4 regions of the Lentimicrobium sp. L6 genome follow, and region 3 is predicted to be linked to each of the others. Evidence: riboswitches for the same ligand, from Rfam matches in the RefSeq annotation. Region 3 holds a riboswitch; each other region holds the start of a gene.

Region 1 (3,202 bases), on a different contig from region 3:
TAGAAGTAAGCTTACCCCTAAGTCTTTATCAATGGAAATATCCGAGAGTTGGCTTGGCAGTTCGCTTGTACTATTTCACCATTGGTAGTGATTATTTCACCTCCTTAATGGGTTGGCACGATTTCAATGGAATGGATTTATACTTTTCTATTAAAGTAAACATAGGCAAAGGAAGCTGCGAGAAAAGAAATAAAATTAATCCTTGTGGTGACGCATTTAATAAGTTCCCTTGGTCGAAATAAAATTATTGAGAGCTCTGAATTTGAAACTTAAGGGTTATTTTTTATTGTGTCTTTGAAATGGAATAAGTCAACAGTGAACAACTAAAAGTTAATAGTTGTAGAACTATTAGCTACTAGTTATTAACTTCAGACTGTAAACTAAAATTCCCTACTTTTATAAACTAAATAATCTATCATGAAAAAATTCATATCAATACTCATTATTTTGGCTTTTTGTTTTCAAGTAAATGCTCAAGAAACCAAATCAAAAAAAGAAATTAGAGCTGAGAAAAAAGCTCAAGAAAAAGCTGAACAAGATGAACATAGGTTGGTTCAGGAACAATGGGTTCTGGATACAACTTTTGTATTGGAAGCTCAAAGAGTAACAAATAAGATTGGGGAGGTTTTTCAATTAAACTCCACTATCAATTTTGTATATGTGAATAATGGGAAAGCTACTATCCAATTAGGTTTTGATCAGTTAGTGGGTTGGAATGGTGTAGGTGGTATGACCATAAGTGGAAGAATCACTAAATATGAAATAGAGGATGAAAAGAAAAACAAACCCATCTTCATCAGAATGAGCATACAAGGCTCCACAGGAATGCAAGACCTCACCATTTGGATCAGCAGCAATGGAAACGGAGAAGCCACCATAGTAGATATGAGAGGGAATAGAATTCAATTCTCTGGTGATATTGTTTCTGTAGATAAAACTCGCACTTTTAAAGGCATGGAACTTTACTAAATGAATCGTTAACAGTGAGAGCTAGCAGCAAATAATTGTTGCAAATAAGTGATAGGTTTATATAAACTATTATCTATTAATGAATAACTATCATTTTCGTTATCCTTACCTAAATAAAATTTTAATTTTAACAATATCCTTCCAAATATTTATATAATTTCGCAGCCATGTTGACGGTTCTCTCCAAAGATTTCTGAGGAGGGTGAAAAGGGAATCCTGTTTAATTCAGGAGCTGTTCCCGCAGCTGTAAGTCTATAACATTTGAGACTCTTAATGCCATTGTATCTTTTATAGATATGAGAAGGCCACTCAAAATAAAGACAAGCCAGAAGACCTGCCCAAAACACGAATTTCAAAGCTTTCGGGATAAAAGCTGTAGATCGATGGACCTTCCATTTTTCTTCAATCGTTCCTGTGAGTTTTGAGGAATAAATTTTATTTATCCTTAAAACAATTTAAAATGAAAAAAAATTACTTTTTGGCTCTATTATTACAAGCATTTGTAATATTAGGAATAGGGCAATCTGTCAACCAAATCGTGGTGGGCAATGGCGGAATTTATAATAATGACGCCGACCATGTGATGGTCACTGGTATAAACCCAGAAACCTATACCTCCACCCTTATTGGTGAAGTGGTAAAAGAATCCATGCAAGATTTAATAGTGGTTGGTGATTATGCCTATGTGGCTGCGGAAGACAGCTTGGCAAAGTTTAACCTGATTACCAATACTAAAGAAATAGCTATCTATCATGGTTATTTAAGTAGATTATATTATGCCAATGATATGATTTATGTGAGTTTAAGAAGTGATGCAACAGGTGTTCCTGCTGATGGTAAATATTTAAAAGCCTTCGACATGAATTTGAACCTAGTATATGAAGCTGAAGGAATTAGTACTGATGCTGCAGGAATGCTGATGTATGAAGATTCCTTATACGTTGCAGTTTCTGGTGACTGGGCAGCTACTGAAGGGAAATTGGCAGTAACAAATAGTGATTTAAGCTTTGTAAGAGAAATAAACTTAGGTACTGATGCCGTAGGAATTATTGATTTATTTGAAGGAGAAAACGTTATTTATAGCGTTAATAAATCACCTTATGGTGCCACAACAGGTTCTATTTCTACCTATAACATTGCTACAACTACTTGGAACACTCAATCACTTAATCATGTGGTTGGTAAAGGTGTTAGAAAAGTCGGAGACCTCCTCTATTTGGGTTTAGATTATGGTATTGGTTCATATGATTTATCAACATCAACGGTTGTTAATAATCAAATTATTGCAGACCCAGGTTCAGCCAGTTACATCAATATTGCTGCTGCTGTTTTTGATGAAATCAATGAACGTTTTTATGTGACTATTACCGACTATTTTTCCCTAGGTGAGGGAAGGGTTTATGATATTGATGGGACTGTTTTAGGAAACTTTGAAGCCTCTGTTTCAGCTGAAGCAATGGCAATTCATTATGCCAACAACACAGGGCTTTCCACTCTAAAAAACAATAGCTTAAACATTTATCCTAACCCTTGTCAAAACTTCATTCATATCGGAGCATATCAACAATTGAATTGGATAGAGATTTATAACCAAACAGGTCAATTGATCAAAAGAATACATAATCCTCAATCTTCTTTTATTGAAGTTAACGAGCTTAAAGCAGGAATTTATTTTATAAAAACTCAATCACAAAGTGGCATTCATGCAGCTAGGTTTTTGAAAAAATAAGAGAATCGAATAAAAAATCAAGGCTTTATTTAGCATGATTTCATAAGAAAAGAAAATACACGATTAATAGGCTTCCACAATCATTTTGTGGAAGCCTTTTTTTTAAGAATAATTTTACAATTATTGGACATTCTAATTATTTTTCATATATTTACCTAAGAGATTTTATAGAAATTTAGAACTCGAAATGAACAATTATAAGCTAGAATACCAAAAAGATGAGAATAACCAAATGAATCAACTTACCTTTAGTGGTGAGCTATCCTTCGGTCATATTCAATATATTAAAGATGAAACAGACGAATATACCCGTGTAAACAAGCCCCTTCAACTGATCATTAAAGATGTGGAAATGCTTGATTTAAGCTTTATTCAGTTTATTATTGCCTTAAAAAACCATCATCCAGAAAATAAAATCACATTAAATATTAATGATGAAATACTAGATCTCATCAAAGTATCTGGATTTTACGAAATATTAATATCATAAAATAAGAGATGAAG
Region 2 (3,202 bases), on a different contig from region 3:
GAATTCAAATAGGAAATATGTATATACCATTGGCGATTTCTCTAATGACAGTGATGCTAGAATTCTTCTAAAAGAAGTTCAAGAAATTGTTCCTGATGCGTTTTTAGTTGGTTTCCAGAATGGTGATAAAAAATATATCAGATAATATTAATATCTAACTTTATCGAAATAATACAAGTTTTCTGGTTCATTACTGTGAAATATTTTTATCAGATCTTCTAAAACTATATCAGGTCTAAAACTTGCTGTTTCCCAATAATCATTTGCTCCATTTTCGTTCATTCTGTTATGGTAGGAATAAACTTTATGCTTTTTTACGGCATTAAGTGATTGATATTTTGGTTTGGCAAATAACCCAAGTCTATCTTCACTAGAAGCACCAGTATACATCCAAATATCTGCTTTAGATGCTTGGTGCATTAATACCTCAAAATCCAGCATCAAACTTCCAGATGTGGAATCATCGCGCATTAAATATTGCCCTGAGGCATCGTCAATAAGTTGGGCCATATAGCTTTTCCCACCAGCTGAATACCAGATGCCTTGGTATTCTGAACCATTAAATACAATAGGTTGTTTATCGAAAGTCATAAACTCCTTTTGTTTTATATAATTGCTCTTAACCTCTTGGAATAATGCTGTTGCTTTTTCTTCCTCATTAAAGAATGAGGCCAATAATATCATCCATTCTGCTTTTCCAAGAGGATGGTTTTCTTGCCAATCATACATCAAGACAGGAGTCATTTTCATTTGAATCATTTTCTCATAATCTGGACTTAATTTATCCCAACCACTACCTATAACCAAATCAGGTTGCAGCATTATCATTTTTTCCATATTGATTTGTATGCTTTTACCAATATCTTCAATTTCGCCTGATTTCACACGATTTAAAATGTCTTCATTATAGATAAGAAATGGGTCGCTAACCCCTTTAATATTTGCCGATAGATCCAGTAAATTCATCAGGCCAACCATTGGAGATGAAAGAGCGACTACTTTTTTAGGAATATCTTTGATAATAAAAGAGTATTCTGGATTCTTTACACTTTTATGATGCCCCGCATGTGGAATATAATATTCCATGTTTAAATTTTCATTACTCCACGGATTTAGAATCAGTATCTTTTTATAAGATTTATAATATTCTATTTGAAAATATTCTGCATATTCTGGAGTGAAAATAGACTCTGGTTTTTCGTTTTTTTGTTCTTTATCAGTTTGACAAGAACTGGCTAGTAGTAATAGAATACTGAAAAGAAAATATATTATGTTTTTCATCATGAGTTTTTTAGTGATATGGGACAAAACCAAAATTCGGAGCTGATTTCTGGATTATCATTAGGGTATTTTTTCAAGATAGATTCTTCTGATTTGACTTCTAAAGGAAATTTAAAATAGGGTGTATCAATTACGAAAGTATGAAATTCTCCATTTTCCCCACATGGATCTACATCTACTGGAAGTTCTTTTATTAATTCTTTGGTAATGATTTCTCCTACAAAATACTTGGATAATTTAGAGGCATCCACAGCGGAAATCATGGTTTTATATCCTTGATCAATAAAATCTAATATCAAAGTTTTAGTATCTCTTTTCCATAAAGGAAAAACCGCATTAAATCCTATTTTCTGGAGTTGGTTTTCTCTATATTGTCTTAAGTCCTCTAAGAAAATATCACCGAAAATAGAATCCTCAATTCCTTTTAATTTTGCTTCTCGCATCAGGGATGTCAAGTGCTTTTCATAGGTTCCCATATCAGGGAGCTCTGGAAGTTCTAAAAATGTGATAGGTAACCCTACGGATTTTGCCTGTTCCAACATAAGACTTTCGTGAATTCCATGCATACTCACACGACGGTTTTCTTTGGCTATAGAAGTCATTAAAAAAGAAATATCATATTCCTTTTTCATTAAAACTTCTCCCAATGCAAAAGCAGAATCTTTTCCTCCGCTCCAATTAAAAATGGCTTTTTTCATTTATAGTTTTAACCTCTTTTTAAATCAAACAGTCTTTTTTCTATCTATTTATGATTTTTTTCCTTTGCCCCAGCCCTAAAGGGCGGTCAAAAAATCAGACTCCCTTTAGGGTAAGGGCAAAACTGATTTTGCTTCAAATCATATCAATACTGTTTGTATTAATCAACAATTGTATTCTTTTAACTATGGTATAAAAAATGAAAAATAAATCAGAAATTATCGTCTTTATTCGTCGCCTTTTCACCGAAAGCTGAACATGTAAACTATCATTTCAGGTATTCTGACTCGTCCAACTTCATTTCCTTCCCATTCAAAAGCGAATAGTGGATGTGGGTGAATCAAGCGCAATAGCACTTGGGACTTACAGCAGCGGGAACTGTTCCTGATTTCCACAGGATTCCCTGAAACTTGAGGCAAAAGTACATAAAATATGTATTTAAGATGAATAAATTAAGACCCAATGAGTATTGCCGAAATGCTTTTTATATAATATTTGCTGTCGTTCAGCTAAAATTTGTACTGCACTGATGTCATATCATCTTCTTTTGCAATAAAAGAAAATAGATGAAAAATACCATCCTCATCATAAGCTGTCTCATCATATCAATAGTCGGTTTTGCACAAAAAAATATTTCTGGAAAAATAGTTGGAAAGGAAACCAAAACGGAGCTCCCTTTTGCTAATTTACTATTAAGCCAAAACGATACCAGCAAGGTATATGGTATCATTTCAGAATTGGATGGAAGTTTTAAATTCCAAAAAATTCCTAGAGGAGTCTATCAACTCAAAATATCTGTTATTGGTTACGAAACTCTTGTTGTGGATGCTATTTCAGTTGCAGATAAAAATGTAAAAATGGGATCTATCAAGTTGGCCAGTTCGTCTTATGAGTTGCAAGAATTTAATGTGGTTGCTGAGCAAAGCCATATCGAGACCAAAGCAGGTAAAAAGGTCATTAATGTGGGAGAGGATATTGTTAACTCCGGAGGTTCAGCTGTTGAGGTGTTGAGTATGGCGCCATCAGTAGAAGTTGGAGTGGGAGGAGCCATCAGCATTAGAGGCGACAGTGATGTTATGGTTTTAATTAATGGAAGAATAACAGCATTATCGTTTATTGGTGCTGGGAATGCCTTAAAGCAAATTCCAGCTTCTAGCATTGAGAAAATAGAAATTATCACAAATGCTGGAGCAGAGCATGGCCCCGATGGTATGGGAGGTATGAT
Region 3 (3,202 bases):
ATTAAAAAAAGAAGCCAATAATACCATCCATTCTGCTTTACCAAGAGGATGTTGTTCTTTCCAATCATACATCAATAGGGGAGTCATTTTCAGCTGAATCATTTTCTCATAATCGGCATTCAACTTATCCCAACCACTCCCAATCACTAAATCGGGCTGGAGTACCATCATCTTTTCCATATTGATTTGAATGGCTTTTCCTACATTTTCGATATCTCCAGATTTTACTTTTTCCAGAATTTCTTCATTATAAATCAGCTCAGGATCCGTAACTCCTTTTATGTGTTGATCTAATTGCAATAGATTCATCATTCCTACCATAGGAGATGATAAAGCTACTACTCTTTTAGGTATTTCCTTAATGACAAAAGAATGTTCCAAATTCTCTATATTCTTAGCCCCAGAATGAGGAATATAATACTCCATATTCAAACTCTCGTTTTCCCAAGGATTGAAGATGACAACCTTTTTATAGGTTTCGAAATATTCTATTCTAAAGAATTTCGCATATTCAGGATTGTAATTCCGAGTAGATTTTTCTTGAGTTTTCTCTAGGGACTCATTGCAGGAGGAGGCAGCTAAAAATAGGACGCTTAATAGAATATATAGTCTTGTTTTCATTATGAGTTTTTTAGTGAAATGGGACAAAACCAAAATTCGGAGCTGATTTCTGGATTATCATTATGGTATTTTTTTAGGATTGGTTTCTCTTTTTTTACTTCTAAAGGGAATTTAAAAAAAGGAGCATCAATGACGAAGCTATGGAATTCACCATTTTCCCCACAAGGATCCACGTTTTTAGGAAGTTCATTTATTAATTCTTTGGTGATGATTTCTCCCACAAAGTCCTTGGATAATTTAGAGGCATCCACAGCAGAAATCATGGTTTTATAACCTTGTTCAATAAAATCAAGAATCAAGGTTTTAGTATCTCTATTCCATAAAGGAAAAACGGCATTAAATCCTATTTTTTGGAGTTGATTTTCTCTGTATTTTCTAAGGTCTTCCAAAAAGATATCTCCAAAAATAGAATACTTAATTCCATTTAATTTGGCCTCTTGCATGAGTTTTGTCAGGTGCTTTTCATAGGTTTCCATATCTGGTGATTCTGGCAGTTCCAGAAAAGTGATAGGTAAACCTATAGCTTTGGCTTGTTCTAGCATGAGACTCTCATGAATTCCATGCATACTCACTCTTCTATTTTCCTTAGCAATGGAAGTCAACAGAAAAGAAATATCATATTCCTTATTCTTTAGTATTTCTCCCAAAACAAAAGCAGAATCTTTTCCTCCGCTCCAATTAAAAATGGCTTTTTTCATATTTTTATTATTATGATAGCCAGGTGATAAAATGAAAAATAAATCGGAAATGATCGTCTTTATTCGTCGCCTTTTCTCCCGAAAGCTGAATTATGAATTATGATTTCAGGTATTCTGACTCGTCCAACTTCATTTCCTTCCCATTCAATAAAGAATAGTGGATGTGGGTGAATCAAGCACTAAAAAGTACTTGGGACTTACAGCAGCGGGAACTGTTCCTGATTTTCACAGGATTCCCTGAAACTTGGGACAAATTTATGGAAAATAGATGGACTATTGAAAAAACTTTTCCAAATCCACATTTCCACCAGATAGTATTAAAGCCACTTTTTGATTTTTAAAGATTTCTTTATTCTTTAAAACAGCAGCAAAGGTAATAGCGGAGGACGGTTCCACAATAATCTTCATCCTTTCCCATATTAATCTCATCGCACTTTTAATCTCATCATCGTTGACGAGAAATATTTCTTCCACCTTATCACGAATTATAGGGAAGGTATGCTCTCCCAATGAGGTTCGAAGTCCATCAGCAATAGTTTGAGGATTTATAGAAGGATGGATTATACCATCCCTTATCGAGCGGAAAGCATCATCAGCACCTTCTGGCTCTGCGCCAAAAGCTAGGGTAGAGGGAGAGAAAAACTCACAGGCTAAAGCTGTTCCACTCATTAAACCACCTCCTCCAACGGGAGTAATAATGGCATCTGGTATAAGCTCCTCAAAAATCTCTTGGGCAGCAGTGGAATTCCCTAAGATCACTTGTGAATCATTATATGGGTGACAAGATGTAGCCCCTGATTTATCAATGAATGCAGCAGTAGTTGATTCTCGTGCTTCTAAAGTGGGCTCGCATTCTATAATGGTCGCTCCATAAGCTGCAACTGCATTTTTCTTCACCTGTGGTGCATTAGATGGCATAATGATAGTGGCTGGAATTCCAAGTATTTGAGCACTTAATGCCAAAGCAGAACCAAAATTACCAGAACTATGAGTTGCTACTCCTTTTTCTCGTTCTTCTATTGAAAGACTGAGTAATTTATGCATGGCACCTCTCATTTTAAATGCTCCGGCCTTTTGAAAGTTTTCGCATTTAAAGAAAAGCTCACAGCCAATGAGTTCATTAAGTAAATGAGACTTTAGGATGGGAGTACTATGGACTGAATTTTCTAGTATACTTTTTGCTTTAAGTAAAATGGATTTTGAGTACATTGCGATAAAATATTATTCAGCAAATTTGCTAAGAAATTAATGTTTAATATTTTCCATTTGATCGGTAATCTGTCACCTAACTTCAGTGCTGATTACCGCATCTGATTAAAAGTAATACCAAGTTTCTCAGAAATATAACGAATCTGTTTCAATTCTTTAGAGTTTACAATACAGTAGGAAAGTCCTTCGTTTCCAGCTCTTGCTGTTCTTCCAGCTCTATGTGTATAATAATCTATCTTATCAGGCATTTGATAATGAATGACATAAGCTAAATTGGCTACATCAATTCCTCGCGCTGCTAAGTCTGTTGCTACAAGAACTTTTAGACTTCCGTTTTTAAAGGCTCTCATGGCTTTGTCTCTTTCCTTTTGAAGTAAATCACCATGAATGGCATCCACCGGAACATTTCTAGCTTGTAATTGCTGTGCTAGTTTTTGAGTAGCAGCTTTTGTTTTACAGAAGATTAATCCTCTATTATCGCCTTGCTCGCCTAAGAAACGCATAAGGACATTCAGTTTCTCTAAATCTTCGCATACAATATATTGGTGCTCAATATGCTTATTAACCACATTCTTTCCACTCACTTCTATTTTAATAGCTGTCTCCGACATGTGCGTATTCACAATGTTTTTAATCTCGTGAGGCATAGTAGCAGAGAATAACCATTTGTTCTC
Region 4 (3,202 bases), on a different contig from region 3:
TCCTCTTTTGCAGTATTATACTCAAAAGGTTTTTGTTAAGCCTCTAGAAGGAAGCTATACCCTCAAGCAAAAACCAGTGTTTATAATTCAAGATTGGTTTTCTGGGGAATTCCAAAATAAATATGATACCTTCTTTAATGACCATTTTGGCTTTAGGAGTTCGTTTGTAAGGCTTTATAATCAACTGCAATATAGTTTATTCAATAAAGTAAGTGCTCAAAACGTAATCATTGGAAAGAACGACTATCTATATGAACAACAATATATCGACTCCTATTTTGGAACTAATTTTATAGGTGAAAAGAAAATTAATTCTAGAATTAATAAACTATTAGCTATTCAAGAAGAATTAAAGAAGCATCAAACCCAATTAATAATAGTAATTGCACCAGGAAAGGGTTTCTTTTATCCTGAATTCATTCCTGATTCCATGAACAAAGAAAGAAGCATCACAAATTATGAAGTTTATACTTCTATCTTAACTAAGTCCAATATTCCATTTATCGATTTTAATGCTGCTTTCTTAAATATGAAAGATGGCTCTGAAATAGTTCTTTATCCAAAAACAGGAATTCATTGGAGTCAAGGAAGCATGCCTCTGATAGTTGATTCAATCCTCAGAAAAATGGAATTGGTTTTGAATAAGAACTTAGTTGATGTTCAAATTGACGATATTAGCAAGTCTTTTATTGCTGACAAACAAGATAGCGACATTGAAAAAGCTTTAAACTTAGGCCTACCTGTTCCTATTCCATTAATGACCTATCCCCAAATAAGCTTTAAAGATGAATCGGCTTATAAGCCTAAAGTAATAAGTATTGCAGATAGTTTTTTCTGGCAATTATATCGTTTAGGTATTCATCAAAAGGCATTTAGTCATGGTGAGTTTTGGTATTATAATCAACAGATTTTTATCGACAAACTACAGATGACAGATGAAGTAAAGAATATCAATTATTCCGAAGCAATAAGAAAAGCTGACATCCTGCTGCTTTTCACCACTGAAGCGAACCTTGACAGATTCCCCTTTGGTTTTATCGAATCTTTTGAACATGCAAGTCAAAATTACATAAACTTGGAGAAAGACATTAGAGCCATGATGAAACAGATTCAATCTGATAAAAAATGGTTTGAAAAAATCCAAGAAAAAGCAAAATCTAGAGGAATCACAGTAGATTCTATGTTATATCTTGATGCTAAATTCATGATAGATCAGAAATACAAATAACTATTAATCAACAACCTGTTCATCTGTACTTACTATTTTATCATTTTTCAGAATTTAACATTCCACCTCAACTAATATTTCTACTTTTGCAGCGAAATTGGTTCCAGCTTATACCAATTTGACTTTATGAAATTCCATATCGTTAAAATGGTATTATCGGATTAATAGGGAATCAGGTGTAAATCCTGAACAGTTCCCGCTGCTGTAAGCTCCATATATTTCGTGGAAAATATGCCACTGGTTCGCAACCGGGAAGGCTTCCACAGAATGGAGTAAGTCAGAAGACCTGCCAACAGATAAAGATTTGAGTGCTTTCGGTGAAAAAGCTAATCATCTGCTGGTTTCCTACACTAGCCGATTGCTTCCTTCAAAGCCTGCCCTCATCTTTTTCAGTTTCTACTGTTTTTGCGAAATAAATAAACAATAAAATGAGCCAGTCAATTATTAAATTTGCAACTCTAATCCTCCTATTCAGCTTTAACTTGCTGGGTCAGGCACAGTATGTGTCGGAAATTATTGATTACAAACCTGCTCCAGGACAATTTACTAACGATGGTGCATTTGGCTCTCCGTATGCTGCACAAAGCATTATTGGAGGAACAAGCGGATTGGTTTCTTTGGGCGCATTTGGCGGTCATATTATTGTAAAAATGGAAGAAAGTGTAGAAAACCATCCCAACAATCCATTTGGAATTGATTTTACCATATTCACCAATGCTTTGCCTGATTGGAGCGAAGCAGCAATGGTAGAAGTCATGAAAGATGAGAATAATAATGGACTGGCTGATGACCAATGGTATCTTTTGGCAGGGAGCGACTATTATTTGAACCAAAGTCAAATGGATTATGCTGTCACTTATTTCAATCCCAATGAAAACTCAGCTACCGATGTACTTTGGGTGGACAGCAATCAAGATTCTGGATACGTTTATAAAAACAGTTTCCACCAACAAAGCTATTACCCATCTCCGATCTTATTCCCTAGTATAAACCAAGAACTTTACACTCTACAAGGCATGAAAGTTGAAGGTGATATTGACCTCTCCACTCCATCCATGATAAAATCTTACGAAAGATACTTTGGCTTTGCAGATAACAGAACCAGAGGCAGCCAACCCTATGACATTCCTGATAATCCTTATACCAGCGACTTAGAAAATTCAGGTGGCGATGCCATGGATATCAGTTGGGCCAGAGATGAAAATGGAAACAGAGTAGCGCTTGACCATATAGATTTTATTAAAATCACCAATGCCATGAATACTTCCATGGGAGGATTGGGGGAAGCTTCCACTGAGATTTCCGGTATTATAGACGTCAGCCCTAATAGCGCTATCACTGGGGAGATCAATTTATTAGCCTTGTCGGATATGCCAAAAACAATAACAATAAACAGGAGCTTACAAGCAGAAGCCATTCATTTTATTTCTGGTATTCCGGCAGCAAGTCAAAATATCATTTGGAACTCCTCAAATACCAATATCGCCACAGTAGATGCCAATGGACTCATTCAGACTCATCAAGCTGGCCTTACCATTATCACTGCAAAAGTTCAAAATCAGGAGTATATTTCGAATAGTTTCGAGATTCTCGTTTCGGAGCCCTCCTCCATCGAAATCATATTAGAATCACAGAGCATTCATTCACAAAGTCAAATTGAAATAAATGCTATCATTAAAGATCAAAATAACGAAGCTATTTTAGGATTAGAAACACTATGGCATGCTAAAAATCCCGAATTATTAGAAATCTTTGAAAGAAACAATGAAACCTATATCAAAGGATTAGAGGAGGGTAATACCTATATCTATGCTCAGGCTGAAGGTTTTCCTCAAATTATTGATTCATTAGCCATACAAATATTAGCAGAAAGCCACAGTAAGAAGGTATATATCACTATCCAAACCGATGACCATAATATACTTTCTCGGCAAGCAGTTAATATTGACCATTTTGACCTTAACCCTTATGTAG

What was found. A riboswitch is a leader RNA that binds a small molecule or an ion and turns the genes downstream of it on or off. The one in region 3 is predicted to bind cobalamin.
Region 1: it holds a riboswitch for cobalamin, as region 3 does, so the genes downstream of both, HNS38_RS12315 (T9SS type A sorting domain-containing protein) here and HNS38_RS18165 (diphthine--ammonia ligase) in region 3, are expected to answer to the same signal.
Region 2: it holds a riboswitch for cobalamin, as region 3 does, so the genes downstream of both, HNS38_RS02010 (diphthine--ammonia ligase) here and HNS38_RS18165 (diphthine--ammonia ligase) in region 3, are expected to answer to the same signal.
Region 4: it holds a riboswitch for cobalamin, as region 3 does, so the genes downstream of both, HNS38_RS00770 (T9SS type A sorting domain-containing protein) here and HNS38_RS18165 (diphthine--ammonia ligase) in region 3, are expected to answer to the same signal.

What each region holds. Positions count from the first base shown of each region.
Region 1 covers NZ_JABKCA010000046.1:5,901-9,102, forward strand. Annotated here, with positions in the region: gene HNS38_RS12305 (DUF5723 family protein) at 1-242, shown strand, start outside; gene HNS38_RS12310 (DUF4251 domain-containing protein) at 418-969, shown strand; cobalamin riboswitch at 1,127-1,326, shown strand; gene HNS38_RS12315 (T9SS type A sorting domain-containing protein) at 1,430-2,698, shown strand; gene HNS38_RS12320 (hypothetical protein) at 2,886-3,188, shown strand; gene HNS38_RS12325 (response regulator) at 3,197-3,202, shown strand, end outside.
Region 2 covers NZ_JABKCA010000004.1:74,592-77,793, forward strand. Annotated here, with positions in the region: gene HNS38_RS02000 (SPOR domain-containing protein) at 1-145, shown strand, start outside; gene HNS38_RS02005 (ABC transporter substrate-binding protein) at 148-1,281, opposite strand; gene HNS38_RS02010 (diphthine--ammonia ligase) at 1,281-1,979, opposite strand; cobalamin riboswitch at 2,232-2,425, opposite strand; gene HNS38_RS02015 (TonB-dependent receptor domain-containing protein) at 2,544-3,202, shown strand, end outside.
Region 3 covers NZ_JABKCA010000097.1:3,578-6,779, forward strand. Annotated here, with positions in the region: gene HNS38_RS18160 (ABC transporter substrate-binding protein) at 1-621, opposite strand, end outside; gene HNS38_RS18165 (diphthine--ammonia ligase) at 621-1,319, opposite strand; cobalamin riboswitch at 1,406-1,601, opposite strand; gene HNS38_RS18170 (threonine/serine dehydratase) at 1,593-2,528, opposite strand; gene HNS38_RS18175 (DEAD/DEAH box helicase) at 2,621-3,202, opposite strand, start outside.
Region 4 covers NZ_JABKCA010000002.1:31,368-34,569, reverse strand. Annotated here, with positions in the region: gene HNS38_RS00775 (hypothetical protein) at 1-1,228, shown strand, start outside; cobalamin riboswitch at 1,360-1,537, shown strand; gene HNS38_RS00770 (T9SS type A sorting domain-containing protein) at 1,657-3,202, shown strand, end outside.